3 regions of the Butyrivibrio sp. ob235 genome follow, and region 3 is predicted to be linked to each of the others. Evidence: riboswitches for the same ligand, from Rfam matches in the RefSeq annotation. Region 3 holds a riboswitch; each other region holds the start of a gene.

Region 1 (6,702 bases), on a different contig from region 3:
ACTGTTTTTGTGCTGCTACCTGTAGAAGATTCAAATTCAGCAGTGCTATCCGAAGTAACCTTAAACATGAGATTATTTACGGTAAACTCTGATGCTCTTGCGACTACGGCTGTTTTCTCTGCGACAGTTTTTTCAGGCTCTTTGTTCTTTGATACTTCTGCTGTATCTGTATTATTTGTAGCGTCTGTTATATCGGAAGGTGTCACCTTTCCGCTATTGCCGGAAGTCTGATTTCCCGCTGATAAACCGCTTCCCTGCTGGGCGTTGCCTGATGGCTGTTCGGAACCGCCTGTTGTGCCTGGACCGTTTGATGAACCGCCGTTACCGCCTGATGAGGGCTGAACTGAACCTGAACCACCGGTTGAGGGTGCGGGAGCAGTACTGCTACCTGAATTGCCATTATCAGATGAAGGTGTGGTTGTGCTATCACCCGTTGCAGGTGTTGATGTATTGCCACTGTTATCGGTTGAGGTTGAGGAATTGGATGTATTACCCTGCTCTGCGTCAGAGATATTGTCTGTTGTAACAGGGCGCTCTCTTACTTCCAAAAGTCTATGATTTCCCCAGGTGCGGCCTATATGAACTTCGATAGAGCCTTCTCCTGCGCGATGTGCTGTGATAACGCCATTTTCTACGGTACAGAAATCTGACAATGTAGAATAGTCATCGCCAAGTATTCTAAACTCAGGGCTTTCGGTAGCATTGGCAGGAGTAACAGTGACGTCAAGTTTCATGCTATCGCCAACGTAAAGTAAAATTCCACTTGTTTCATTAAATCTGACATCAGTTGCCTCGACATAATCTGCATCTGAAACGCCCTTGGCAATATATGTATAGGTATAGGTTGTGCCGGTTGCGAGAGGAATGTATGAATCAAGACCTGTACTGTTTCTGACGTGCTTTTTCTTTAGTTTATTAGCATAATCAGAAGTGGTCCTATTGAAATAACTATGATCAACTGAGCCTGTTAAATCTTCTGTATCTGCCCAGGTAAGATCTTGCTCGTACCAGTCATCGCCAATCTTTACGACATTCCATTCGTGTCCTGCCCCGTTGCTGGTTCCGCTAACAATAGCGCAGTCAATCCCGAATGCATCAAGAAGGCACTTATAGCCACGGGAATATCCTACGCATACAGCCTTGCCCTGTACTAATGCACCGTATGCTGTCCTGCAGTCAGCTCCCCAATCTCCGTTAAACTGTCCTGCGGTATCATATTCAAGCTGCTTGACATAATAATCATGAATGTTTAAGACCGACTTAGGAATATCTTGCGGATCGTATAAACCAGCGCTGACAATGGCCGATTTCATAGTTGCAATTTTGCTTTTGATTTGGTTGTCCCATATGGAATAATTGTTATTATCCCGAATTTTAGCAACCATATAACTCGTGTAGTTTTCGTCGTCATGCCATACATCAACAGCTTCAAAACCATATCTTATATATTCCATGATTTCCGGATAATCAGCCTCTACTGCATTGTGCGCAATACCTATCGGCGTAGGGCTGTCGGCCCCCTCCGGTAATTCGATACCATATTTGATCTTATCTTCGTTAGACATCCTATATATGTTTGTCCCTATTGGAAGCGGATTTTTTGCTGATTCAATTATTGCATCATAGCAAGCACGCTCTGCATCCGTCTGAAGGAAATAATAATGGAGCCTATGTTCTACGCTTCCTGTATTAGCAGAAGCTGTAATGATGCTGCTAGAAGTATTAGGCATAATACTCCCCGATAAGATTCCTGTCACTAATGACATAGCAATAATAGTTTTTTTGATGCTTTTTGATAAAATTCTCACTCTTGATTATCTCCTTATATATTTCAAATATTTAAAAATAAGTTCTCAATCATATGTTGACATTATTTATCATTTATCCATCACGTTACTATACACTGATTTTAATACTTTAAGTGTAAAATTAAAAAATATAATTGGGAATTGGCAAATAATAACAACTTCCTTGACTGTAATCGTATTATAACTATTATTAAAAATCATAATGCATTGCATCATTGGCATTTTAATGCCTTTTTATGATTTATTCATGCATCGCTTAATATATCACATTGTGAATATATGCACAATACTTTTTTTGTTTTTATGCTATAATTCAGTCAAATCAAGCATAGAGGCTGATTTCGTGAAGGTAATCAACGTGTTTATAAAAGAATTTTAAATTCTTAAAGGATAATGACATTCATCATAAAATAAGGGATTTGTTATGAAACCATATAAATATATCCTGACAATAATCATCTGCATTCTCATGAGTTTTATTTTTTACTCGCGCAGAAAAGAAAGACTTATTAGTAATAACCATTCACAAAGCGCAGGAATAAAATTTGATAGAACCCTTCTTACTGATCTTGGATTGACAATACTTCCTTTTTTCATTTTATATATAGTTTTGTCAAAGGTTATCATAATCGGAGGATGTCAGAGCGGTTCTATGGAACCTACTATCATGACTGGCAGTATTACCTTTTCAAATGGATTAGCGTATATTACTCATGAACCACAAAGAGGTGACATCATTTATTTTTCAAATGAACAAACAGAACATAAGGTATTTGTTAAAAGGATTATTGGTCTGCCGGGAGATAATGTATCATTCACAGACGGGAATGTATACATAAACGGACTACTACTTGCAGAAGATTATCTTTCAGAAGATGTTTTGACATATTGTGATAAGGAGTTTAAAGTTCCTGCTGATTCATATTTTTTATTAGGAGATAATAGGGAATATAGCTTTGATTCCAGATACTGGGATAATCCATATGTCTCAAAAGATGATATCGGTGGAAAATACATTACTTCGATTATTATTCCGCTAGTAAAAAAGAATAATTCACAGCTCAGTGAAACTGTTATGGAATAAATTCTATTACATCATTTGGTGTACATTCCAAAATATTGCACAGCTTTTCAAGTGTTAAGAGTGTAATATTCTTGCTTTTCTTAAGAGAATCAAGTGTCTTATTATCTATTCCAGCCTTAATAAGGGCATACTGTGATATGCCTTTTTCTTGCATTGTCTTCCATAATGGCTGATAAGAAATAATGATAATCACGCTCCTCTCTTTAGAAAATTTTAAGAGTGGATTGTGAAAATAAACATTGTGGAGATAATCACAATATGATATGTTGTTATTAAATTACAGATAAATATTCAAAGGCAAAACCGAAGCAATTCGGCGACGCAAAACTATAGGATCTCTACGAGATAGCCAGTTGCAGACAACATGATGCATCGTAGAAATACGGTGCTTTTTTGATTGCGGAAATAGTTATTTTTGATGTCAAAGGAGTAGATATAATGAAAAACAGAGTAGTTCGTATATTAAGTGTTTTAGGTGTGGCATTATGTTTAGTGGTGCTATTATATGTGCCTAATTATATGGAAATGTATTATACTGCAGATCACCCCTATTACAATCCTTCAACAGGCGAAATCATAGTAGTACAGATAGAATGCCCGGCCGAACAAGAACAGGCAAAAATTGCTGAAATGAATGCGAAATACGCAGCCATGGGCTATACAGTTGCTATTGATCCAGCATTATATACCGAAGCATGGGTGGCGGCAGGTCCAGGCGGAAATGACTACGATAAATTACGCGAAATTGCTGAAGCTAGAGGTGTTATTCCTAGCGGTGCAAAAACGGCAGCAGAAGCAACGGCAACTGAAAGTCAGAAGCAGGAAGAGCCGGTAGCCGAGCAGCCACAGACAGAAGAAACGCAGCCTGAAGAAGTCAAGGAAGAAACCAAGGTGGAAACACAGCCCGAAAAGGAATACAGTCACGGTGTTTACGATGAAATCAATAAAGATGCTCTTGATGCTTTCGATCACTTTTTATATGACGGAATTGCCGACAGTTGTTATATTCAGGTGAAAAATTCTGCAGAGAATAAGACAATGCCTGCATGGGAAATAGAGAGAACCGCAACAGGTAAGGAAAATGGCGAAATTCAGTTCGTAGATGATAATGGGAATATTGTTTATTCAGTAATCTTTCCGCAGGTAGAAACTGATGAAGATATTGAACTTGGCATAGATATCGCAGCTGAGGATAATATCATGGTCGTATCCCCAGTATCCCAAAAAAATTCATTTACAGATCTTGGATACACGCTCTGGATTAAAGTACCTATGGGGAAAGATGAAAAATATGCAGAATTTAATCTGTACACAAAGTCTAGCAAGGCAGGAAAAGACTATGAGGAATTCATGAAGGCTACAGCTGATGAGAATGGAAATGTAATACTTCCTATAAATATCCTGCAGAATTATTATATCTCTAAGGACTTGCTTGTGAAGACGGAGGAAGCTAAGGAAGTAGCAGAGGAATCCGTAGAGGAATCAGTAAGTGAACCCGTAGAAGAAGTAGAGCCTGTAAAGGAAGAAGTTAAAGCACCTGTAGAAGCTATGCCTGTTGAGAAGCAAGTAGAGAGTGCTGCTAATGATAACTTGAAATGGGTTATTTGTGGCATAATTGCATGCGCAGGTATTGTCGCAGGAATTCTTATATATAAAAAGAAAAGTAAATAAAAGTTGTGCCCCTTCCCAAAGAAGTCTCGTTGCTTTGGGGAGGGTGAATTTAGGCATTTCTCGGCATATCAAGCCTTAAGTGGAGGCTTGACTCAATCAAATCAGCTTCTTTATCTAGCCAATCAAAAAACTCATTTTTCCCCATTTGTACAAGTTTTCCACAATATTCAATCTCAAATATGATTTTTCCCTCTACTTGGTGCTGTTCTGAAACAATATCTATTTCTTCATCGAATAATCTATTTTTATAATCATTATTACAACCTTTTGTCTTTCGCCATGTGAGATCACTTTGCCTTGTATATACTTCTGTATCCAATTCAAGATTTTCTACTATCTTTACCCCAAAATGTTCAAAAATGTTTTGTATAGCCCCCCGTCTTCTAGCTTGTCTTGCGTCTGCACGCTGAAGCTCATCCATTTCTTCATTGTACATAGTATACTGTGGAGGTGTTTCATCATCTGTTTCACACTTAAGATACTCTGGAGTAACATTTAAGAGTTTTGCCACTCTGACAATAAATGGTTCTGGTATCTCTCTCTTACCGTTTACATAACGACTTAAAGTTTCGAGTGTAACTCCTGCAATAGGCGCAAATTCTATCATCTTTATTCCTTGTACTTGCAAGGTTCTTTTTATTCTTTTGCCTGTATCAATAGTTGTAACCATTATAATACCTCCTTGATAATTATAATTATACATTCCTAACCACGCTATGTCAATTATTATCTCTGCATAATTTGCTTTTATTTGATATATATACGTATAATTCTTAATATTCCGCAAATATATTTGATATCGTTTGACTTTTATTGAGCATTGCGGTATAAAATATTTAACACAACAATAAATTTATATTACGAAAGGATAGACGATTATGGAGAACAATATTCAAAACAACGCGTTGTATATTCCGGCAAAATGGTTCCCAACGCAAGGACAGTGGCAATCACAGTTAACCGTACTCTCCGACGAGGATGTAGGAAAATTATTCAAAGCAGCTCTTAATTATCTGAATTCTGGAATTTGTCCAGAGTTTGAAAACACATTATTAGATTTTGCATTTATTCCGATTAAGGCTGAAATTGAAGCCAGCCAAAAAGCTTTCACTGCCAAAAGGGAAGGTGGAAAAAAAGGAGGACAAAAAAGAGGCGGTTCCAAAAAAACAAAGGAATGAGAAAGTATGCTTAGGAATTGTTAACCATAGCCAAAGATAGTAAATGATACTTTAGCATTGCAGACACATACATACAAACCCACTACGGTAATGAAAAGAATATTCTTTAGGAGACTCATATGTTTTTTACTCGAGAACAAATGAGAAAGGCACGTATAACTGACCTATATAATTATCTACTCACGAATCACGCAAATGCAATAGTCAAAGAAGGATCAAGCCTGCGATTAATAGCTAATCATAGCCTCAGCATCAAGCTTGGATATTCTGGATATTACGATTTTTCAACTGGAGATAAAGGAAATAGTATTGATTTTTTAGTTAAGTACTTAGGATATTCCATACCTGAAGCAGTTTTGTCACTTGCTAACTATAATAACAAAACTGCAGAACCAGTTATACCTTCAGCAGAAGTGCATTTAATTAAAGCAGACTTTCCCAAAAAAGGTGATCCGAATTCGCGTAAAGCAATAGATTATCTTGTTAGCCGTGGTCTTTCTGAAAGTCTTGTCAGAAGTCTGATAAAGGCAAACCTCATATATCAGGATGAGCATAATAACGTTGTATTCATTAATCGCGAATGCAATTATGCTGAAATACGGGGGACTTCAGAAGTCCCGTTTAAGAGCATCAGAAAACCAAAGGACTCAAATGTCGCTTGGTATTTCAACAAACCATTTATCAATACTAAACCCCATAAGTGTTACATATGCGAATCCGCCATAGATGCTATCTCACTTTTTATGCTTTTATGTGAAAATGCCTTTTATATAAGCATAGGCGGGGTGGGCAATCAGAGAACTATAGACTCTATCAAACAGCTAAATATCCAAGTCATCCTAGCTGTTGACAACGATTCTGCAGGAGATGCCTGCCGTATTCGTAATCAGGATATGGAATTCATCATCCCTTCACACAAGGACTGGAATGACGATCTAATTGCTCGTATGAATTAATGGAG
Region 2 (11,990 bases), on a different contig from region 3:
TCTAGCCGATCTCATGTCGTACTTCATAGCTTCGACGTTGGCCTTCTGGAATTCAAAAAGGCTCCTGTTCTCCATTCCGGAAACCTTTATTTTAAGGATTCCCGACAGAAACTGATAGAGCATTCCGTTTGCTTTTGTCGATGCTTCCAGCTTCTGTTTTTCCTTGGACACACGCAAATATCCGAACAGATACATGACGATTCCCGATATGATCGCCATTATGACGCCGCGCCATGCCAGTGTCTTGCACTTATCAAACATCTTGTAGAGATAAAACATCGACAAAACAAAGCCAAGGCAGGCAGTCACTCCGGAAGTAACCGTGGAAGAAAAAACTCCCGACACTGCACTTACACGGTTAACAAGCTCTATTGATCCGAACTGCTCAATGAATTTTTGCGGAAGCTTGAAAATCCTGTCAAAGGTCGCGCCGACAATCTGGTACTCCAAAGTTTTAATGGCTCTGAAATTAGCCAGATTCCTGACTAGGCTGAAGAACATATTACCGAGCATTATAACGAAAATAACCAGTCCCACCTGATATATGGGTTCAAAGAGCCCCAGCGGTATCAGATTGTCATACAGCTTCTCATTCAGATAGGGCATTGCAAGTCCTATGAGAGCCACAAAAATACTCATCAAGACAAAGACAAAAATATCCCAGGAATTAATAGGCCTGATTCCAAACAGAAGGACATCCTTAAGTGTCAGGGATTCATCGGGAAGATGTCTGTAGATGATAAACGCAGTCTTTTCAATCGCATTCGCCTCTACCTCTTCCACAACGAGTTCTTCTTTTTTCTCGATGTCATACATCATGTATGTATGGGCATTTTTCGGAACACAAAGAACGGGTCTTCCATCATCCTTCATGAAGCCCAGAAGCATTCCCGCATCCCTCTTATACCAGTTCTTATCGAGAGTGACCTCTCTGGTTATAAAGTGGGAAAGTCTTGCCATATCCTGAAGCGTAAAATCGTTCCCCTTTACAGCAAGAAGTCTGTCATAGCTTATTAGCGGTATCTTCAGGTAGTCGCACATTACGCTTACGGCGTTGTATAAGGACGAATCTGTTGAAAAATCATATTCAAGTATGCTCTTGTTGCGAAAAAGAGTTCCTATAAGATCAAGCTTGGCGTCAAAATCCCTGAATTTTTGACGGTGAAACTTTTGTATCGCATCCTTCTCCCGGGTCAGAGTGTTGTCATACCAGTCTATAAATCTTTTTTGATAATCCGCTTCCTCTGTCCCCGGAATATTATCAAGTTTGTTTGCGAATTTATTGCCGAGCTCTTTATCATCCTCTGTTAATTCGTGCTTTGAAAGCGATACCTCTTTTCTTGGAATTATTACAAAACTGTACTCCCTTTCGGGATCGGATAAGGAACAGAAAAGTCCTGGTATGATATCACCCTTTTTGGCATCACAAATATACAAGGACCTATCGGTCACCTGTTCTTTGGAAAGCTGCATATATACAAATGCATCGCCCTCTTCCACCCTGAAGTATTCGTCACTGCTCCGGGTAACAAAGGACTGTGAGCCTATTAACTTTATAAGTTCCTTTGAGTCATCCATAAATTACGCCGATTCTGAAATTAGTTTTTTGTATAACCCCTGCATGGCTACAAGTTCTTCATGCGTTCCTCTCTCTTTGATACGACCGTGCTCCAGGACGATTATTTCATCGCAGTCACGAATAGTCGAAAGACGCTGAGCTACAACTATGCAGGTGCAATGCCTTCTCTTTATGTTGTCGATTATTTCTTTCTCGGTTACGGTATCAAGCGCAGAGGTTGCTTCATCCATAATCAGAACTGTCGGATTCGTTGCCAGTGCTTTTGCAATTTCAATTCTCTGTCTCTGGCCTCCTGAAATATTTGAACCGTTGTCCTTCAAACGGTATCCGTAGCCACCGTTTTTCTTTACTATGTCATCATGCACACAGGCATCCTTGGCCGCTCTTATTATCTGTTCCTGCGTTATCGCGCTGTTCCACCCGCTGATGTTTTCATATATAGTTCCGTCAAACAGTGATATCTGCTGAGTCACAACCGATACCGAGCTTGAAATCACCTCCGGACTTATACTTTCTATTTTGCTGTCATCAAATAAAATGTTGCCTTCCCACTGCTCGTATAGGCCGCTAAGGAGCTTGGATACGGTTGATTTGCCGCAGCCGCTTGCCCCTACAAGAGCAATTGACTGACCGGGCTCTGCCTTAAGATTGAACTTCCTTATAAGCGCTTCGTCCATCTTGTTGTAGCCAAAGGTTACGTCCTCCATAACTATGCGCCCCTTTAGCTTACTGTCTCCTTCAGTCGCAATACTCTCGGATGCATAGCGATTTTCTATCTTATAATTCATGATGTCGTCAACACGCATCATGTCATTTTTCACCTGCTGAAGTGACCTGATAAAGCTGACAATACTGTTAAACGGTGAGGTAAACGCCGCAAGAAAACCGTTAAAGCACAGCAGCATACCCGGAGTCATATTTCCTTCAATTACTTCTATACTTCCCAGAATAAGCATGATTACCGTGGTTACGTGCCCCATACTCTGTGGGATAACATCCAGCATAGCCTGGGTTTTTCCAAGCTTCTGATCATTTATATTTACCTCTGTGTAATATCCCATAAGTCTTCCGACATATTCGCCCTCGGCACCTACTGCTTTAAGGCTCGATGAGGAAGATAGTCCGTTATAGAGAGCACCCTGCAGTTTTCCTGTATCCATGCCGAACTTCATGGTCATGGTTCTGATCTTGTCTGAAACCCTTATCGCCACAACCATCGAAATCAACGACGATGCCAAAGCAATAAGCGACAGCTTGGGTGAGTAACCTATCATAAGTAATAGGTAGATAATACTGGTTATCGCATTTATAAATACCGTTACAAACTGTCCCGAAAGGAAAGCTGAAACAGCCATGTTGTTGTATACTCTCGACACCAGATCTCCGGCATAGCGCTGTTCATAAAAAACCATTGGAAGCCGCAGCATATGAGCGATCATGTGGTCAGTAGTCATCAGACTTGTTTTGGCCCTGAGCAGTAGCGCTATTTTAGAATTGAGATATGTAAAATATGCCGAATACAAGGCTGTCACAATCATGAAAAGAATCAGCCATTTCATCCAGGTGATCTTGTGCTTAACAAGAATACTGTCCAGAAACACCTGGGAATATACCGGCGTCAGAATTCCGGGTAAAATCAGTGCAATCCCGATCAAAAAGAGTGCAACCATTGTCTTTTCCTGACCTTCGAGGCGCTTTTTCATAAAGCTCCAAAGCGTACGCTTTTTCCCGGCCCTTGTAAAGTCCTCGGTTGGTTTAAATGCAAGTACCGTTCCCGAATACCCTTCTTCAAGTTCCTCATAGGTTAGCTTTCTGCGCCCCTGTGCAGGATCGTTTATATAAAAGGATCCAAAGTGTAATCCTTCAAAAACGACAAAGTGAGAGAAATTCCAATGAATAATGCAGGGCGGCCGGTTCTTTTGAAGCATAGATCTTAAATCGCGCTGACTTGCCACAACCTCGAGGCCGTATTTTTCAGCCGCAAGATATATATTCTTCGCGTTACAGCCATTTCGTGAAACACCCGTCTCAACGCGCAGCTCCTCAAGCGGAACATACTTGCCGTAATACTGCAGTATCATTGAAAGGGAAGCTGCTCCGCACTCATTGACTTCCATCTGATAGACAGTGGGCGTCCTGGCATAGATCACCTTTACCCTTTTCTTCTTTTTCTTTTCACTTGCCCTATGATATTTTCGTGCGATCTCCTCGGGAGAAGGATTATTATTGTTTTCCATCTTCAGCCTCACGAAAATCAAGCTTATTCTTGATGTACGGTATAAGCAGGTCTATAGGTTTCTTTTCCTCGGTTATAATAGTTACCGAAATAACAGTTCCTGTGGACAGTTCAATATCATTTCCCTTATTTGTACTCCAGGTGTAGCCGCTCTTGCTATTGGGGTCATAGACCATCTTGCATCTGACTTCAACCACCGGGCCTTCGTTTTCGAAGCGCTTAACAACCTCTTCGCTTGCAATCTGCATCTGCAGGTCTTCCTGAGAAGCGACATGGCTTGCTATAGATTCAACATACCCTTGAATATGACCATATTCCTGACGGTCAACGGTTGAAGGGAAAATATATGCACTCATGCCCGGTTTAAGCTTAAAGGCATCTTCAAGTCTTACGTAGCAAACCGCAATATCATCATCAAGACTTCCGGAAAGCAACGCTGCCACTTTTCCTCCTACTCCGATTCCCTGTCCTTCCGCAATGGAAACATCATAGACTTTACCTTCTACATTTGATTTTATAAGGCCTTTTGAAGCCTTATTTAAAAGCGAATCTCTCTGAGCCTGAAGATCGATGAGCGTAGCTGATTTTTGATTGTTAAACTGCTGCTCATAATTTTCTTCATTGACCTTCATATCCCCCTCTGCCAGAACACTCTTAAGCTCAAGCTCATCTATCTCATCCTTAAGAGCTTTATATGCTGCTTTGGCGGACGCATAATCCTGAAGGACCTCTGAGTATTCGGTTGATGCAATAGTATTATTGGCCGTGGTCTCGGAAAGAGAATTTACATATTCAAGATAAGCTTTTCTTGCACTGTCCAGCTCATTATTAGCAGTCTCAACATTCTCCTCGGCTTCCTGCATAAGATACTCGGCATCATTTGCAGCAGCTTCCTTGGCTTCCACATCAGCAAGGGCTGCTTCGAAAGCATTTCTTTCCGCCTCGGTATGCTCAAGAGCATCAAAATCGAAGTACTGGGCATCAAATATCTCCTTCGCGGAATAATAAGTTTCCTTGAGGCTGATATAGTTTGCCTTTGCTGTTTCGTATCTCTGCGAACAATTTTCGTAATCGGTACTTGCCTCGTTATACTTTACCTGCGGTTCCTGATCCGTAACATTCAGTGTCGCAAAAAACTGCTGCTTAAAATCAAGCATCTGCTGTTCTTTTTCATTCGCAAGGGTCTGTGCTTCCTTCAGTTTTTCCTTCTTGAGCTGCAGCTCCGCCTCTGTGCTTAGTGCATCCTGGTCAGCCTGCTTTGCGGAAAGCTTTATCTGAGCCATCTGCTCTGTATCCGAAGTAACAATGTCCATTTCCGAGTCAAAGGTCATATTCTCGACATACTGTATGCGGGTATCAAGCTGCTTGATTCGGTAAATATCATCTTCATCTCCGACTGTCGCAACTATGTCGCCCTTATGAACCACATCATTGTCCTTGATATTAACAGAGACGACAAAGCCTTCAGTCTGTGAATAGATGTAATTCGCACCCTCAGCATTTAGGTAGATTCCGTCAGTATCAACACTTGTAGGGAGTTTTCCAAAAAATCCCCAGACAAGAAGTCCTCCGATAATAATAAAAGCACCGAAAATAGAGACCCAAACCGCAGGCGAAACAAGGACAATCATCCTGTCCAGTTTATCCTGAGCCGCAATCCTATTCAGTGCTTCTTTGTTGTAAACACTCTTCAACTGAGTCTCCCCCCACTCATTAAAGTCATGTCAGAAGTGTTTGATTTTACTCCCCAAACTTTTCTTTCAACTTTTTCTCCGTCGGAACAATCATAACGATTATCATGACAACCATCTGTACCAAAATAATAAGCACCATTGCTGCAAGTGGATTAAAGCCTGCATTTTTCACAACCAAAACATAGGCTATTCCACTAAGTACCAGTGCTACTATCCCATAGATCATAGTATTTCTGCCGCTATAGGTATTCGCAAAATCCCAAGCCTCCTGGCTGCTCTTGGATCTTTTCGTTCTGTACCCCTTGGTATCATTGATTTCTTTCGGTGGATTTTTCATAAGAATAAATCCTGCAATCGCCGCTATCACAGGACAAATGAGAACACAGATAAATAATAGAAGCTCTATTCCTGCCATAATACCCCCCATACAAGAATCAAACACTATATATCGTCTGCTAATTTATTTATTTTACCATATATAGTAAAAAACGCAAAGTGCACAATGTTATTTTATAAAGTTTTCAAGATTGCTGTTTAGCTGTATTATATATGTATATTCTAAAGAAATGAGGGGTGTTGTATGAAAGGAGAAAATGTTATGAATACAAAGGGGAGCAAAGGAAAAGCAGTGCTTGTTGCACTGGGATTAATGTTACTGTTTCTGGCTATCCAGGCCGTAGTTGGATTGGTTGCATCCATCATTGCACCGATTATGAATCCGGAAGCTGCCACAGATGCAGCAGCAATTACAGCTTATGTTATGAGCGTTATGCCGGTGGTTCAGTTCATCGCAGAAATTGTCTGCATTCTTGTTTTCGGAATCTGGTATTACAGAAGTTATGTCAAGAAAGCAAAAGAGCTTAGAACCTACGAGTCCGGCTTCAAAAAGATTGCCAGTCTTAAGGATATCGGCTTTATTCTTTCGCTGACCTTTGCCGCTTATTTTCTGGCTGCAGTAATCGGCTGGCTCGTAACGGTACTGATTCCCGGCAGCGGAGATTTATTTAGCAGTTTGATAGGTGCTATAACTGATGGCAATAAGACCATCGGCATGCTTACAGTTATGCTTCTGGGACCTGTCGCAGAAGAACTGTGCTTCAGAGGAGTAATTCTTCAAAAATCAAAGAAGGCTTTCGGTATCGTAGGATGCACAGTGCTTTCAGCTGTAATGTTTGGCCTGATGCACATGAATCCCGTTCAGAGTTTATATGCTATTCCGATCGGCGCAGCGCTTGCATTCACTGCTTACAAGTACGAGTCCATCGTTCCTGCAATGATCGGACACATTGTTAACAACAGTTTTTCGATGATATTGTCAAATCTTGTAAAGGAGGATTTAAATCAAATCCTGGCTCTTGTATTATTTGCAGCCTTCGCTGTTCTTTCAGTAGTCATCTACAGGAGCATACCCAAGGTAGAAAAATTCGATGAGAGTGATAAGCTCTCCGCATAAAAAGTCAAAGGCTTTTGCGAAAGAAGTTTTACTTGAAACAAAAAGAGGCGCCGGGAACTAATCCCTGCGCCTCATATTTTTAGTTGTAGTTAGTATCAAACGGTGTAAGCATGATCATTCCTTCCGTGGAATCCGAATAGGTCACCTTCACTGCTTTGGGATAATCAATCTTATAGTCCAGAATATATCCCTCCTTCGTTAATGCTTCCAATTCTTCGCTTAATCCTGACAACGCGGCATCCTCCGAGGTGGCATTTTTCAAAACGTTCGTCACTCTTTCCGAAACAACACTAATACTATTGCCGCTCATATTTGTCACTGCCTCCTTATCACCGTTATCGGTTACCCTGCGGTTGCATCCGCAAATAATGGAGCATGAAATTATCGTAATCAGTATAACCGTCCGAACTGCATTTTTCATCATTTTACAACCACATTATCAATTATGCCTACTGTATCAAATACGGAATCGCCCTCATCAAATGTCACGAATTCAAGTGTTACTCTCTGATTTCTGAGCGAAGACAAATCGTAGGAAACATCCTTCCACTTAGTATGATAAACAGTATCGTCACCGTCATCAAAATCGATATTAAATATCTCATACCATGTGGAAGTATTAACCTCTTCACGTGCAAGCTCTACAATCAGATTTCCGTTTGTATCAAGGAGACGGGCAATAAATTTATCGTCAAACTCAGTATTAACATATTCCAGAGGCTCTTCGGATACCACATTATAGGTAAAGCTGAGTGTGCTTGCATCCGACGGAACCACAAAGGTCTGCGAAAGAACACTTCCCTCTGTACCCTCATTCTTCTGTGTGTCGTAAGAAGAGGAGGATGATCCGATACCGGTTGTAAGTATCGCCATCTTTTTTCCATGAGTGGGTGATAATTCTGCAAGTCCTGTTATGGTTCTTGCATCACCAAGATGATACCATTCTGTCAAAGCAGGTGTTAATTCAAAGCTTCCGTTTTTGAAATCATCTGTGAACAGCACAGTATTGGTTGATCCTGAAAGTATAGGGTATGCTCCGTGTCCGTCATTTACCCCGTATGTTGCCGTTGCACTTGCGAATGCGTCGCCTGTTGTCTTACCGGAAGCAAGTCCTGTAACAAATGCCTTCATAAGATTTCTGCTATAGATTGCAAGAACTGAATTATGGAAGCCCACAACCGTACTTGCTCCGCGTCCTAAGAACGCTGATGAAAATTGATTATTTACAGCCGTTCCCTCGCCCATAAAATCACAGGTCTCAGAGAAAAGCACTTTTCCGTTCAGTGCACTAACACCAAGGTTTGCAGTGAAGAATGATGGCTTAGCCCAGTAGTAAGTTTTACCATCCATAAGTATAGTTCTTACTACTCTGCCCTTTATCAGATCTGCATAATATGCGTTATCCTTAGCATCAGTAACCTCTTCATAGGTACACATGAAAAGATCATTTCCATAAGAGGATCCATGCATACTGAAAACAATAACATCATAGGCTGACATAGCTTTGAAGTCTTTTAAGGTAGCTTCCTTCATAGTTGTTGTCAGTCCCATTCCATTCAGTTCCGGAATGACTTCGTCGTTATAATATGCCTTTCTCCAGCCTACTTCATTACTTCCGCTAAAACCGAAGTATATGATAGCTTTTCCGATTGATCCTGCAGTATTTGAGCTGTTACGCACAATCGGTGCAAGAGATTCCGACTTAATCATTGTATCCCAGAGTCCGCTTCCCTTGGGATTACGAACTTTTCCGGTACCATTACTCTTAATTGTATTCTCTTCAAGAGATACTGCACCTGTGGTGCCATCAGTATATTCAAAGGTTATAACATTTGATTCACTGTCAAATGTTCCGACAGATTTAATATTTCCGGAGTTTTTCTGTTCATTTAAGACATTCTGAACTGCTGTCTTTTTTACTTCGATGGTGGCATTTGGATTAAGAGTTTCCGTTACCTCTTCGATGGCATTATCCGCTGCTGTCATCTCTTCTCTATTTTCAGCGGACATTACGGAAACAACATCAATATCAACTGTGTCAGAGGTTATCTCCTCTGATCCCACATATGCCTTTACATAATAGCTGTAACGACCGTTATTACCTGATACAAACCTTTTGTAAGCAGAGTAAATCTGGTCTCCCTTCATATCATCGCCGCTATCTTTATAAACTCCGTCATCCTCCATCGCTTTTACAAAGTTGCCATTGGAGTCATAGAGTTCAACTTTATCTACATTTACAGCGACTGTGGCATATAAATATACCGTATTGTCTGTGGTTCCTGCTACAACACTATTACTTGAAGCAGTTAAAGTTACAAGGTCTGAATTCTTTGATGCGGAACCTATGGTTGACTCTGATGATCCACCTGAGTTACCGGACTCACCTGAGCCATTTGTGCCATTTGTATTATTTGTATTATTTGTATTATTTGCATCCTTGGAATCCTTTGAATCCTTTGAATCCTTGGAGTCTTTGTCATTTTGTGTTGAACCGTTTACCTTAACAAGTAAAGATGCGTTTTTCTTACTTCCGTCATCGGCTGTTGCTGTTATTGTTGCAGTTCCTTCTGCTTTGGCAACAATAAGTCCTGATTCTGAAACTGATGCAACAGACTCATCTGAACTCTTAAAGCTTACTGTTTTAATAGAAGCATCCAAGGGTTCTACTTTTGCTGTTACCTGATAATTCTGTCCCGCATTAAGTTCTATCTGCTGATCCCCAATGGATACAGTGCTTACGGGTGAACCTACATAAATAGTACATTTTGCACTTTTCTTTGTGCCCTTTATTGTAGCTGTAATAACTGTTTTTCCCTTTTTTACAGCCTTTACGTTGCCCTTGCTGTCAACGGTTGCTACCTTGGGGTTCTTACTCTTAAATACAACTGACTTCTTTTTAGAAGAGGTTGTTGCCTTAAGCTTTACTTTTTTGCCCTTCTTAAGTGTGTACTGGGAATAATTGAGGGTAATTGATTTTTCCCCTGAAGATGACTTCTTTGCCATTACTGACATAGAAGTCGGCGAAACGCCGGAAAAGACAATTAACATTGTCAAAGCAATAGCGAGAATTGATTTGATTCGATTCATAATGAACAAATCCCCTTTCTAAAAAACCTTCGCTTCGCAAAGCTAAGGTTCTCAGAAAGTGCAACTGGCTGACTTCGTAATAAAAGTCCCTATAGCTTTGCGTCCTATGGTCACCCATAGTTTGCCGAAATATGTTTTGTCGCAGAACAAAAACAGTAACTGTAGTGTATTCTCGGATTTAGTTTCCGTCAATCAGACTAATTCTAAAATATTTATAAACGAATTTCTTTATATTCAAAATTTAATAATTCCCTTAAACTCTTCTATTTTCCTGATATTTCTCTTTGTATCAGCAAATTTAGTTTCCGCACACCTGACATAGAATATTCTTTTTATCGTTGATATCTATTTTTATAAAGGTTAAAGTTAACAAAAGCGACTTCTCACGTTTCCCAAAATCGGTCCTCAAAAGAAAAACTATCCCCATCGTATATAATAGAAAAACCGCTCAAACGAGCGGTTACTTCTTAGCAAGAACATGTATTGTATCCAGTGTCTGTGTGCATTTGTCCTCAAAGTCATCATCCTCTGCCCTTGAAAAGACGATTGTGAAGACCTTGTTTTTGGATAGAACTATTGCGGTAGCCTGGTGGATTGTCTGCGTGTTCTCCGGGGTAAAAGATGTCCTTATCATATATCCCGGGAAGCCGTCATACTCCATATTTTCAAAGGATTCCAGAGTGAAGCCGATGTTTTCTCCGTAGAGACTTTCGTAGTTTTCCTTTTGAATAGTCTCATACATCTCTGCGGTGAGTTCATCATACCTATACTCGATGTTGGTAGCATCCTCGGATTCCCCTGCTGCCCTCTGAGCATTGGTAAGAATCTTCTTTTCCGGAAGAACCGAAACCTCGTAAGTAATGTTTGCGGATTCCAGCGGATAGTGCTCATTTACAAATACTCCGGGTTCATCTGAGGCCTTAAATCCCATAGGCACGAAAAACGTACAGGCAAGTGCTTCCGGAAGCTTTGACATACCTCCGACCTTGGATTCATCACCTGATCCGGAAGAATTCTCAGAATCCGCATCCTTAATCATGTCATCCAGAACCGCGCCCGCACCTGCCGAAGCCAGCGTGCTAATCCTGCTGTTCCCAAGCGTGAATACCGTAAGTATGAAGATAATTGATAAAAATCTTTTTCTCAAATGTCTCTCCTATATATCTATAGAAATAATCTTTCTGTAATCAGCTATCCTCTTGTCTGTCTTCTCATTTTCGCGATAGTTCAAACACATCAAACCAATATCGCTCATTCAAATAGCTGCCAATGTTCTTATTTTCGATTCCGGCAGGTGATTCCTTCCAGTCCTTCAGAATGTCCTCTCGGGAATTAAAGCTTCCAATGAAAAGCACTCTCCTTCCACTGTCCACAAGCTCCTGAACTTCCGGGTATTCACTTATAACCTGTATCCCCGGTAAAGTACTCTCAAGAATGCTATCCGTTATCGCTCCGTATAGATAAACCTGTACCGGAAGCTCTTTTCCCGCCTCTCCCACTATGTCACAGTATCCATTCGCATAGTACATTGAAAGAGCCGCTACCTGTTCAAAATTACAGATTAGTATCGGCTTCTCCGAAAGCGAGTCTTCATCGGTGTCTTCAGAACCGTTGCCTTCATATATATCCTTCCAGAACTGCTCCGTCTGTACCATATTAACACGTTTATAGAGCTCATTTCCACGGAAAGCCCAAAAGTCTCTGATGCAGAAAATAGTCATCAATGTATATAGAAGAAGTCCTGCAAATAGGAGTTTTCCACGTTCTCCATTAAGGAGCCGCTTAGCAGCAATCAGTACTGAAAGCCACATAGCTCCCATAGCCGGAATCATGTACCTGTATATAAAAACAGGTCTAAGTAAAAATGACACAGCAAAGCCAAAGGCAATAATTCCGATTATCGGCATGAAGCAGAGCCACATATAGGAGTCCCTGATA
Region 3 (11,990 bases):
AAGGCAGAAGACCTGAATATTGAGGAATCTACAGATAAGTCCGAGACTTCCTCGGTACCAGGGAAACACGACAGGATATCCAATGGAAAAGTCGATACCGTGATTTTTGATATCGGCGGAGTTCTCGCTGATTTTTGCTGGGAACAGTTCATCAAGGATAAGGGTTACGTTGAGGATACAGTAAACAAAATCGCAGAAGCCAGCATTAAATCTCCCGCATGGGATGAATTTGACAGAGGTGTTCTCGATACTATGGAAGTAATACAGGGGTTTGTAAAAAACAATCCTTCCATGGAAGCGGAGTTGTATGATGTTTTCTCTGACCTTAGTGGCCTTTTGAGGAAAAGAGAGCGGACTATTCCCTGGATACGAGCGCTTAAGAAAGCAGGCTTTAAGGTTTTTGTTCTTTCCAATTATTCAAAGCAGGCTGAGGATGCCAACCCCTTTATGAAGGAATTCCTTGATGAGGTTGATGGCGGAATTCTTAGTTATAAGGAACAGATAATAAAGCCCGACAGAAAAATCTTTGAACTTATATGCGAACGATACGACCTTATTCCGGGTAAGTGTGTATTTATAGATGATCTTCAGCGAAATGTAGATGCTGCAAGTGATTTCGGAATGAAGTCAATATTGTTTGAGAGCTACGAACAGGTAGACAGAGAGCTTTCAAAGCTTGGGGTGACCTGTAAGATTGAGATGTAATGTGAAGATTTTTGATTTTTATAAAAATAGTATTGACAGTATAACGATAAGAGTGTTATATTATCCGAGTATGTAAAACAAAGCAGAGGTTTCCACTCTCACCCTGTGGCGCAAAGCTTGCAGGTGTTAATACATCTTAGATACCGCAGATATTGGACTACGCGGTTATTCTGATTGATTGTTAAGTGGACTTCCTTTGTGAGTCCACTTTTTTTATACAAGTTTTGGAGGTACAAAGCTATTAGCAATAACGATTTATTCATCAATGAACAGATCAGAGACAAAGAAGTTCGTGTTATTGGGGTAGACAATGAGCAGCTTGGCGTTATGTCAATTCAGGATGCCAGAAAGCTTGCTGATGAGGCCGGAGTTGATCTGGTTAAGATAGCACCCAATGCTAAGCCGCCGGTTTGCCGTATTGTTGATTACGGTAAATTCAAGTATGAGCAGCTTCGCAAAGAGAAGGAAGCACGTAAGAAGCAGAAAAATGTCGAGATTAAGGAGATAAGACTTTCACCCAATATCGACACTAACGACCTTAATACAAAGGTTAACGCTGCTAAGAAGTTCCTCGAGAAGGGTAACAGAGTTAAAGTTACTTTGAGATTCAGAGGACGTGAGATGGCTCACATGGGAGCAAGTGTGCACATTCTTACAGATTTTGCTGAGGCTCTTGCTGATATCGCTGTGATAGATAAGCAGCCTAAGGTTGAGGGACGTTCTATGACTATGTTCCTTACCGAGAAGAAGTAATGTCTCTTGCTCACAAGGCAAGTTACATATATAAGTAATTGTTCAGCTTGATTATTGGATGATTACACTGTCCTTTCGGACGGATAATGAAATAATTTACAAGCATAGGAGGATTTAGTTATGCAGCACAAGATGAAAACAAACAGATCTGCTGCCAAGCGTTTCAAGGTAACAGGCACAGGTAAGCTGATCCGTAACAAGGCGTACAAGCGTCACATTCTTACAAAGAAGTCTACAAAGAGAAAGAGAAATCTCAGACAGGCAGCAGTAGTTGACGCTACCAATGTAAAGACAATGAAGAAGATTCTGCCTTACGTTTAATCTTAAGTATTATCGTATAAGAGCAGTACCGGTTATTCGAAATTAATTTAGGAGGAAAACGAAATGGCAAGAATTAAAGGTGGCATGAATGCCAAGAAGAAGCATAAGAGAGTTTTAAAGCTCGCTAAGGGCTATAGAGGCGCTAGATCAAAACAGTACAGAGTTGCTAAGCAGTCAGTTATGAGAGCACTTACATCAGCATTCGCTGGTCGTAAGCAGAAGAAGAGAGATATGAGATCTCTTTGGATCACACGTATCAACGCTGCAGCTCGTCTTAACGGAATGTCTTATTCAAACCTTATGCACGGCCTCAAGCTTGCAGAGGTTGAGATCAACCGCAAGATGCTTGCTGAGATGGCTGTAAATGATCCTGAAGGATTCAAGACTCTTACAGAGATCGCTAAGCAGAAGATAGCATAACTATTACGAACCGTTCCCAATGATTTGGGAGCGGTTTTTTTATGCCCAAAAACTTTCAAATTTCGTACATTTTGAAAGAATGATTAACCTAGAATAAACTTTATAAACAAGCATAAATTCTTTGGGAAAAAAGTATGTAAATCCTTGTAAATACTGGCTTGTAAGGGTAAAGTACAAGATAGAGAAGTGATCATAAAAATGGAAAAATATGAAAAAAACATTTAAAAAATGACATTTTATGTTGATTTTTTAAATCAAATATAATATCATAAAATAAGCGAAACGCGTGAAAATGTGTTTCAATTATGATTGAAAAGTTTTCCAAACAGGTTGACTTTTTAGTCCGTAGTTTAATATGGATGGAATTCAGGGCAAAGCTATCGTGAGGTAGTGACGCAAAGCTACAGGGTCTGAGACTTCTCAGACAGCCAGCTGCCTGCGCTTTTATTTTTGGAGCGCGGTTAAAATTCGCAGTGATGATTTGCCCTGTTTGAGAAGCTTCAAACAGGGCGTTCTTTTTTGAGGGATATTTATGGCAAAGCGGTATTTCCGAAAAAATACAGTAGAAAACTATGCTAAAAGGCACGACTTTTTAAGAAGGTGGCTTTCAGTAATGCTGGTTGTCGGTCTTCTGATTACTACCGTTACTTTATATGCCATGAATAAGGCGGCTTCAGCTGTTACCGAAGAGGGAGCTGAGGAAGTTGGTATGGTCCTTAATCCCGAAGCTCTGGGTAGTCCTGAGGGCGGTGAAGAGGAATCCGCAGAGGAGAGCTCTGAGGAAGAATCCGGTGAGGAGTCCGGTGAAGAGATTGCAGAAGAATCCTTCGAGGAGTCATCTGAGGAATCTTTTGAGGAGGAATATACCGAAGAAGGCAGCGGCGAGGAGTCCGCAGAAAATCAGGAAGAATATGTTGCTGATGCCGGAGAAGCTGAGGAATATTCCGAACAGAGCTCTGAGGAAATTGTGGAAAATGAGGAGACTTCAGGAGAAGAGGGAAATGATGAAAGTATAGAGGAAGGCTCTGAAGAGACTATAGAAGACGAAAATGCTGGAGAGACAACTGAAGAAACAACACAGGAGCTTGCAGAGGAAGCACCTGATAGTATAGAACTTTCAGCAGATGTCAGACTCACAGTTTCTTATATTGACGAAGCAGGCGAACTTATTAAGGATGAGGAAGGAAATGCTGTAGCTGATGAAAGAGAGATGAACCTCTCAGAGGGACTTGATCTTACAGCAGGAAGCAGCGATGTGCGTGAAATAGAGGGTTACACCTATGTAGGTGCAGCCCTTGATGACGTGCCTGTAACCGGAATTACTGTTAAAAGACTTGAATCCGAAGGCGAAGAAAGCGGATTTAAGTATTACGAAGCTACCGATGAAAGCGGAAATACCTATGATGTCACTTCTGATGCTAAGCTTGTAATCACCTATCTTAAATCCGAAGAGGAGGTGGCAGAGAGCGAAGGCAAGAGATCAAAAGTAATAATAGATGATGTCGCTGTTACCGCAGTTTATGTAAATTCTGCAGGCGAGCATATCAAGGAAGACCAGAAACTTGAGCTTACAGAAAATCTTGATCTCTCCAAGGCGGAAGAGACTGAAAAGATAGATGGATATTTCTTTAAGGAGGTTACTTATCAGGATAAGAAAGTAGCTTCGGTAAACATTGTTGAAAAAGACATCACTGATGAAATGATCGACAAGGCCATCGAAGAAGGCAAGTCTGTCGAGCTGACGGAGAAGAATACGAGAGATTCTTCTGAAAACAGTTCTGCAACGGCAGCGGAAGATGCAGCTAATGAAACAGCTACTGATAGTGAAACTTCCGAAGCTTCAGGAACATCTTCCACAGGAAAGAATATTGTGATAATCGTGGAAGCTGAGGATGGAACCAGAACGATAGAGGAAGGCAGTGCAACCACATATAAGACCTATGAGGTTGTTACTGTTGAAGGTGAGACTATCGAGGTTACAGAGGACTCCGAGATTTCCTTCACTTATCTTAATGCTAATACTCAGGATACCTTCACTGTAACCAATGACAAGGTAACTGTTACAGTTAAACTCTCCAATCCCGGATCACTTCCGGAGGGAGTGGAACTTGTAGTGTCCGAAATCAATGAGAATTCCAGCGGATACAACTATGATGCATATCTGCAGGCTATGAACGAGAATGCAGAAAGCATTGCCTCTGCCAGCGGACAGGAAGAGGCTCAGATTTATGACAAATCCAATACTCTTATATATGACATCTGCTTCAAGCTGGATGGCGTTGAGTATCAGCCTGCAGAGGGAACAGCTTCTGTTTCCATGCAGCTTATAGAGAATCAGCTTTCAGAGGATCTCGGCGCAGAAAATGAGGAGGACGTAACTGTAATCCACATGCCCGTATCCGAGGAAGTAATGCAGAATGTTGATTCAACTGAGGAAGCTACAAACATTTCCTCAGGAGATATCTCCATCGAAGTTATGCCTGAAAGCAATGCAAATCTTGAAGGAGACAAGGACAGTGTTGAGTTTGAAACAGATTCCTTCTCAGCCTGGGCTATAACTATCAACGGAACCTATTCCTGGACCGGAAATAATAGCATGTCATCTTCCCAGATTGCAGAGGGACTTGGCGATAACATTTATTTCAGCGTTGTTGCAAATGATCTTGCGCTAGTTACTCACTCTGAAGGAAACGTTGCCGTTGTAAATCTTCAAGGTGGCGCCGCAGGCAATGCACTTGGTAATTCTACGAATGTTTATACTCACATCAGCGGATTTGACCTCACGGTTACAAGAAATGCATCAAGAGCCGGAAGATATAATTTTGCGATTTACTCAAATTCCAAGGCTGAGGGTAATCCGGTTCATACTTTCAGCATAGATGTTACCAGTAACGGTGGAAGCGGAACCTATACCGTTCCTGTAGATGCTAAGCAGTATACTAATCTTTTCGTGTTTGAGCTTGATTCTCAGGGTAAGCCTATAACTGATTCAGCAAAGTATGTTTCTGCGGATAACGGCAAAGGAGATAATTCCCTTATCGGAAAATTCAGCGATAACTATGTAGAGAACATGAATGGTAATTCTCCTCAGTATGTCATTCAGAAAGTGGATGGACAGACAATCAATCTCTATGTAAAGAATGAGAACAAGGTTTACAGGAAAACGGGAGACGACGTTAAGGATGAGGCTTTAACAAGTCCTTATCCTGTAAATGTTGGAAGCCTTCTTTCGCAGGCATATTCATTATCAAAATCTCTGGCATATATAAAGACCAATGATTCGGTTGAAGTTGTGAATATTAAGGCGACAACAGGAAACTTCAGGGAAGATGTGGGTAATGCCCTCGGAAAAGATCAGAACTGGATTACAGCCGAAAACGGAGGCTTTAGTTTTGGCGGCAAGCTCTTGGTAATAAATCTTGATCTTACAAGGTTTGTAGATAAGGGTTATGCAATAACCCAGTTTATTGCGAACGGCTCGAAGAGCGGTCAGGACTGGGAAGAAGTCGCAAATCAGATAATTATAAATCCTGTTCAGAAGGTTAACGGCGAATATGTGCCCTATACAGGAGCACTTACTCTTCAGGCAACCTCCGGCACGATTGTTGCGCCTTCTGCATATGTCAAGCACGAATCCGGTAACCACGTCGGAACAATCATTGGAAGCACTGTAAATCATGCAAGCGGTGAGATTCATAAGATTACTGTTCAGAGATACCTTACGCTCAAAGGCAACGTTACAATCAGCGACGGCGAAGGCGAAGTAGGCGGATCACTCGAATTTAATGTTATTAAAAAAATCAACGGCTCAAAAGACAATGTGACGGAAACATTCTCCTTCAAGCTGGAGAGACTTGTTGACAATAAAACCAGATGGGATACGGTTGAATCTGATATTAAAAACGCAGGCAGCAACATAAGCTTTAAGGTTGAGGATATATCTCTAAATGATCATCTTAAGGATATGACTGTCGGACAGACCTATGTATTCAGATTTACAGAAAATAAGCTTCCTGACAATTCGCCCTACACTAAGGACGGATCCTTTATCCTTGTGAAGGTTAAGGATTATCGTACGGCGAAGCAGGAAATAAACTATTACCGCGTTCCGATGTATGAGGAGGACACGGAAGGTAAGATAATACTGGATGAAAAAGGCGAAAAGAAGGTATATTACGGATACAGTGATGTTCTTCAGAACCCTTCTCAGGCGCCTAATTACTGCAATACTGCACACCGTGTTTATGATGATGATATCGCTTTCAATAACACCAAGGGCGGAAGTCTTACGATTAAGAAAGTTTGGAACTACGATTCCTTTAAATATCCGTTCATTTATGTGTATGTATGCGGACGTGCAGGTGGTAAGGATATTACTTCAGAAAGCAGATTAGTAACGCTCAGCTGGGAGAATAACTGGACTGAAACAATTACAGACCTGACAACAGCTACTGCAAAGGGTAGTCCTATTATCTATAGGGTTGCAGAAGTAAATGCGATAGATGCTTACGGCAACGTGCTGGATTACAATACAATTCTTGCAAGACTTAATGCCGGTGACCACAGATTGCTTCTCTATGACGATGGTGACACTGATGCTAATAATGTCACTAAGTATTCGGACGGGCAAAGTGCAGTACTTCCGGGCGGAGATGTGAGAATAAGCAAAGCTTCAAATGGATATGTGGTAAGCTACAGCACTACGGTTCCGAATATGAAGTCTACCTATGGCGGAAGCTCATGGCAGAGAGTTGGGTTTGTTGACGGTAACGGCGGCGAAGTAACAATAACCAATACTCAGGTAATAGACTTTGAGGTTACGAAGAACTGGATACTTGATGGGAAAAATCTTCCGGATAAGAGTCTGGTAAAGATAGAGCTCTGGATGAATTCAGCAAATATCCAGGATCAGGCAACAGGTATTGAGCCGGTTGTGGTAACTGATAATATTACGCCTACAGTTGAAGGTGCTGACACGGCATGGACATACACCTGGAAGACACTTCCTGCCTTTGATTCCCAGGGAGAGCCGATAGTTTACTATGCAAAAGAAACTTTGATTCCTGAGGGATTTTCATCAGATGCTGAGACAGAGGGTAAGAAGGTAACTACTGTCACGGAAAACTATAAGGATTCGAGCACAGGATGCGAGAGACTAAGGAAAGTAAGCATTACCAATACCGGAATGTCTCTTAAGCTGCATATGAACAAGCTTCTTGATGCAAAGGATCCCGGAACCGAGAAGTACTACTTCTGGGTAAGGATGTATGATGAAGAGACAGGCGATTGTAAGGGGAGATATCTTCCGGATCACAACTGGGTCGCAAATAACGGAAAAGCGATTGATTATGAAATCGATCCCGCTGCATGGGAAATGAAGGTTGGCGGAACTTACTACTTCCTCTTCAGAGAGGGTAAGTGCGACGAAAACAATAAAACTACCTGCACGATGGATCCGGGTGCAATAATTGCAAAGGTGAATTATACAGCGATAGGCACAGCTGAAATTCACTATTACAAAGTTTATGAGTCCTCGGATACTGATGCATTATTTGCCAATAATTCTCTGGCGCCATCATATTGCACAAATGAAGTGACAGATGATGATGTGGCATTTAAAAATAAGACCGGTGCAAGTGCGGATATTTATGTTGTGAAGGAATGGGATTCACTTGTGGGACCTCCGCTTACGGATTCCTGGACACCTGATAACATTTTCGATGTAATAGTTAAGCTCTATTCGAAAGAGGATGGAAAAGAGACACTGGTCGGAACCAAGACCATTAGCGTATCCGATAATTCAACCGCTGATTCAAAGAAGGAAAGACTTGGCGGAAGAGGCGGATATCCGAGCGTATGGACAGGAAGATCCAACCCGATAGTTTTCGAGGATATGCCGGCTTATGACTCAAAGGGCAACAAGATAGAGTACTTTGTAAGAGAGTACTGTATGTATGAAGGCCAGGAAACAGAGCTTACTTTGAACGGAGCGACAGTAAACGGATATAAGCTTACCGACAAATATACTGAGAAAGCAAAAGATGGCTCAACACAGTTTGTTCTCCACAATACTCCTTACCTCATAATTCAGAAGGAGTGGACAATAAACGGTCAGCCTGTTTCTGCTGAAAGTGCAAAGAGCTTTGGTGCAGTTTTCGTAAACCTTTATCAGTCCTATCGAAAATCCGGCGATGACGGAGCATATCAGGGTGATGCATCAAGCGGTATAAATGGTATAAAACTAATACAGTCAGCGATTGTTTTATCTGCAGATAATGACTGGACTTATGAGGTTGCGGTTGAAAGAAAGCATGATGCGGAGCAGCAGTATGTATACTATATCCGTGAGTGTGATAAAGACGGAAATCCTTATCCCGACAGTAATCTGCGTACTTACTATGATTACAATTACAATAATGTGACAAAACTCTCCGATTACAGGTATGCGCGTGGATTTACGGATAGGAATAACGGAGGAAGTCAGGGTACGACGACCTGGAACCTTGCCTATGTTTCGGGAAACAATTTCCCGTTCATTAAGCTTAAAGTAGTAAATGAGCGCGGAGGTTATACGCTTCCTAATTCCGGTGGAAGTGGCACGATGAGATATTATCTTGGCGGACTGGCTCTTATTATGCTTGCCTTTGCAGGCCTGGCCATCATGCTGCTGAAGAAGTACGGACATAGAAAATTGTAGTACAATTATACTTTTGGTTAAAAAGTTTATAAATTATAGTCAAAAATGACTATTACGAAAATAATAGCACTGGGCTATAATGTGTATGCGTTTTTTGTAATGTATTCTTTAAGTCATAATCTAATAATTGTTGCGATCAAAGATTGGTGTTCATAGAGGTGAGCCATGGCACAGAAAGAATTACGAAAACTTAACAGAAAAGAACTTCTTCAGATGCTTGTTGAATTTTCCGAAGAAAGTGAGGCAATAAGAGCCCACGAGAAGGAGATGCAGGAACAGTTCGACAAGGAGAGAGAACAGCTCCTTCAGCAGATGGCTGACGAGAGAGCGGATCTTTTGGCCAAGTTCGATGAAGAGAAGGCTGAGATGAGAAGCAAATTCACGCAGCAAAAGGAAGAACTTCAGGCCCAGTACGCAAAGGAGAAGGCAGCATATATGCAGCAGGCTGCCATTGAAAGAGCTGCGCTTCTTAACAGCTTTAATGAAGAGAAAGCAGAGATGCGTGAAAAATTCAACGAACAGAAGGCAAAGGCAGAGGCACTTTTCCAAAAGGATATCACGGGACTTAGGGCCAGACATGAGAGAGAGTTCAAAGGCTTTCATGCGCGCCTTGAGAGAGAAAGAGATGCCCTTCACGCTGAGGAAGAGAAGAAGTTACAACAGATAGAAGATGCAGGCACACTTGCCGAGGCGGTACTTTCCATAAACGGCTTCTTTGAAGCTGCAAAGAAGGCCGCAGAGCAGTATGAAGAGACTATAAAGAAGATAGAGGCTATGAGAATAGCAGAAGCTGAGCGCGGATTTAAACCTGAGGAAAAGGGCGAATCCGAGGAGATGCTCAGGATTAAGAGACTTTCAGGAACTCTTAAGAAGACAGAGGCAGCTGAGAAGGCCGCTGAACCGGAAGAGTTAGTTGAAGCTGAGGCTGATGAGAATAAGGCTTTGGAAGCTGTCGATGAAAAAACTGAAAAGAAAACCGTAAAGAAAACGACAGCGAAAAAAACTACGACTAAAAAGTCGACAACCAAAAAAGCAACAACTAAAAAAACAACAGGCGAAAAAAACTCAATCACAAAAAAGAAAGCCACCTCCAAGAAAACTAAAACAGATGATGAGGTTGAAAGCGGCGAAATAGCTGAGGTTAAGAAAACTCAATCAAAAAAAGCAAAAAAAATTGAGGAAACTGAAAATTCAACCACCACTGAAAACCCCGCCGCTGTGGATGAAGCATGAGTAATCAACGCTGTCAAGTACGAATTATGAATAAATCATTTCATATTTCGTAAACATAAAAATTTGTACCTCACTTATAATGAGAAAGCTACCCGCTGAATCGCATTTATTCAAGTGCGTTTTAGCCTGGACTAAACAAGGAGTAATATGGATACGGAAATCAAAAAAGTCCAAGTCGAAGAAACTCCAAATGATCAATTGAATAAACCGTCGCTGGATGAACTGAAGGCAGAGCTTAAGCGCGAATACAGAAAGCACGACTATAAGAGAGCCCTAAGGAATACTCTTGTGGTTATCGTAGTTGTTGCGGCGCTATCGGTACTTGTATCAAGCTTTTTTATCACAGTTCTTAAGGTTACCGGTGACAGCATGACTCCCACTCTGGAGACAGGACAGATAGTAATAGCGAATAACTATTCTGAGTTCAAAACAGGAGAACTTATCGCTTTTTACTACAACAACAAGGTGCTTGTTAAACGAGTTGTTGGATCTCCGGGAGACTGGATCAACATTGACGAGACCGGCAAGGTATTTGTCAATGGCGTAGAACTTGATGAACCATATATTTCGGATCCGAGTCAGTATGCTGCCGGAATGGGAGAAGGCGACAAGGTTGAGTTCCCGTATCAGGTACCGGATAAGAGGTACTTTGTTCTGGGAGATCACAGATCGGTTTCGATTGATTCAAGATCCACCACAGTTGGATGCGTTTCCGCAGAACAGCTGATTGGCGGAGTGTTTTTCAGGATATATCCTTTTAAGGATTTCGGGGGAATTGAAAGTAAGGCCAGCACCGGCAATGAAAGCATGGAAGAGCCGGAATTGCAGTAAAACGGGATGGAGAACAGGTTAAGGGAAGGAAAGAATGAGGAATCTAGATAACAATCGCGTTGAGGGGTTTGTAAAAAAGCACATTTTCTTAAAAAGATGGATATCTGTGATGCTTGTTGTAGCACTACTTGTTACCTGCACAACAATGTATGCCCTTAATAAAGCGGCATCCGCAGTATCTGAGGAGACCGCAGAAGATGTGGGAATGGTGCTTACCGGTGAAGGCAGCGAAGAGGGAACTGAAGAAGCCGGAGTTACAAACGAAGAAGAAAGCACAGAAAACGCGACTCCTGTAGAAAATAGCGAAGAAGGTGAAAGTTCTGAAGAGAACGCAGCTGCTTCAAGTGAAGAAGCTGAAAGCGCAAATACAAGTGAAGAGGCTTCCGCTGAAAGTGAGACAGGTGCTTCAGAGACTGAGAATGTAGAAAATACAGAGAATTCTGAAACTTCAAATGAAGGTGAGAGCACAGAAGAGACTGCTGTTACAGAAGAAGTAAATGCTTCTACTGAGGGTGAAAGCTCTGAGGAGAACGCAGCAGGTGAGGAAACTGAAATTGAGGAGCAGACTGAGAATACAGAAGATAGTTCTAAGCTTGCAGATAGTGGAGACACCGAGCTTACAGAGGATGTTGTTCTCACAGTTTCTTATGTGAATGAAGCTGGCGAGAAGATTGCTGACGAAAAAGAGATCAACCTTTCCGAGAGCCTCGACTTTACTACCGAAGCTCCCAAGCAGGAAGGCTATGAGTTTGTAAATGCTGCAATCGACGGAACAGTAATCACCAAGATCGTCGCTAAGAAGGACGCAAACGATCACAAGTATTACGAAGTAACTGCTGAAGATGAAACAGTTGTTTCCATAAAGGAAAACAAGACGGTAGTTCTTACATATGCGCTGGTAGTAGAAAGCGATATAACACTTACTGCTAAGTATGTTGATAAGGATGGAGCAGAACTCAGAGAAGCAACTAAGCTTAATATAGGTGAAGAGCTTGGCATTTCAAAGAAAGAAAATGTTGAAGCTATCGAG

The links. A riboswitch is a leader RNA that binds a small molecule or an ion and turns the genes downstream of it on or off. The one in region 3 is predicted to bind cyclic di-GMP.
Region 1: it holds a riboswitch for cyclic di-GMP, as region 3 does, so the genes downstream of both, BMW61_RS03370 (hypothetical protein) here and BMW61_RS06680 (Cna B-type domain-containing protein) in region 3, are expected to answer to the same signal.
Region 2: it holds a riboswitch for cyclic di-GMP, as region 3 does, so the genes downstream of both, BMW61_RS13810 (Ig-like domain-containing protein) here and BMW61_RS06680 (Cna B-type domain-containing protein) in region 3, are expected to answer to the same signal.

Annotation. Positions count from the first base shown of each region.
Region 1 covers NZ_FOBE01000002.1:203,562-210,263, reverse strand. The annotation lists gene BMW61_RS03385 (leucine-rich repeat domain-containing protein) at 1-1,730, opposite strand, end outside; gene lepB (signal peptidase I) at 2,233-2,892, shown strand; gene BMW61_RS03375 (helix-turn-helix domain-containing protein) at 2,882-3,046, opposite strand; cyclic di-GMP riboswitch class I at 3,179-3,253, shown strand; gene BMW61_RS03370 (hypothetical protein) at 3,331-4,563, shown strand; gene BMW61_RS03365 (helix-turn-helix domain-containing protein) at 4,613-5,233, opposite strand; gene BMW61_RS03360 (DUF6291 domain-containing protein) at 5,442-5,741, shown strand; gene BMW61_RS03355 (toprim domain-containing protein) at 5,861-6,697, shown strand.
Region 2 covers NZ_FOBE01000020.1:54,012-66,001, forward strand. The annotation lists gene BMW61_RS13780 (NHLP bacteriocin export ABC transporter permease/ATPase subunit) at 1-1,578, opposite strand, end outside; gene BMW61_RS13785 (NHLP family bacteriocin export ABC transporter peptidase/permease/ATPase subunit) at 1,582-3,816, opposite strand; gene BMW61_RS13790 (biotin/lipoyl-binding protein) at 3,803-5,509, opposite strand; gene BMW61_RS13795 (SdpI family protein) at 5,556-5,924, opposite strand; gene BMW61_RS13800 (CPBP family intramembrane glutamic endopeptidase) at 6,090-6,962, shown strand; gene BMW61_RS13805 (hypothetical protein) at 7,042-7,386, opposite strand; gene BMW61_RS13810 (Ig-like domain-containing protein) at 7,383-10,052, opposite strand; cyclic di-GMP riboswitch class I at 10,109-10,188, opposite strand; gene BMW61_RS13815 (hypothetical protein) at 10,513-11,199, opposite strand; gene BMW61_RS13820 (hypothetical protein) at 11,264-11,990, opposite strand, start outside.
Region 3 covers NZ_FOBE01000006.1:18,942-30,931, reverse strand. The annotation lists gene BMW61_RS06700 (HAD family hydrolase) at 1-705, shown strand, start outside; gene infC (translation initiation factor IF-3) at 946-1,458, shown strand; gene rpmI (50S ribosomal protein L35) at 1,579-1,779, shown strand; gene rplT (50S ribosomal protein L20) at 1,843-2,199, shown strand; cyclic di-GMP riboswitch class I at 2,560-2,639, shown strand; gene BMW61_RS06680 (Cna B-type domain-containing protein) at 2,732-8,896, shown strand; gene BMW61_RS21810 (hypothetical protein) at 9,062-10,129, shown strand; gene lepB (signal peptidase I) at 10,277-10,960, shown strand; gene BMW61_RS06665 (Cna B-type domain-containing protein) at 10,995-11,990, shown strand, end outside.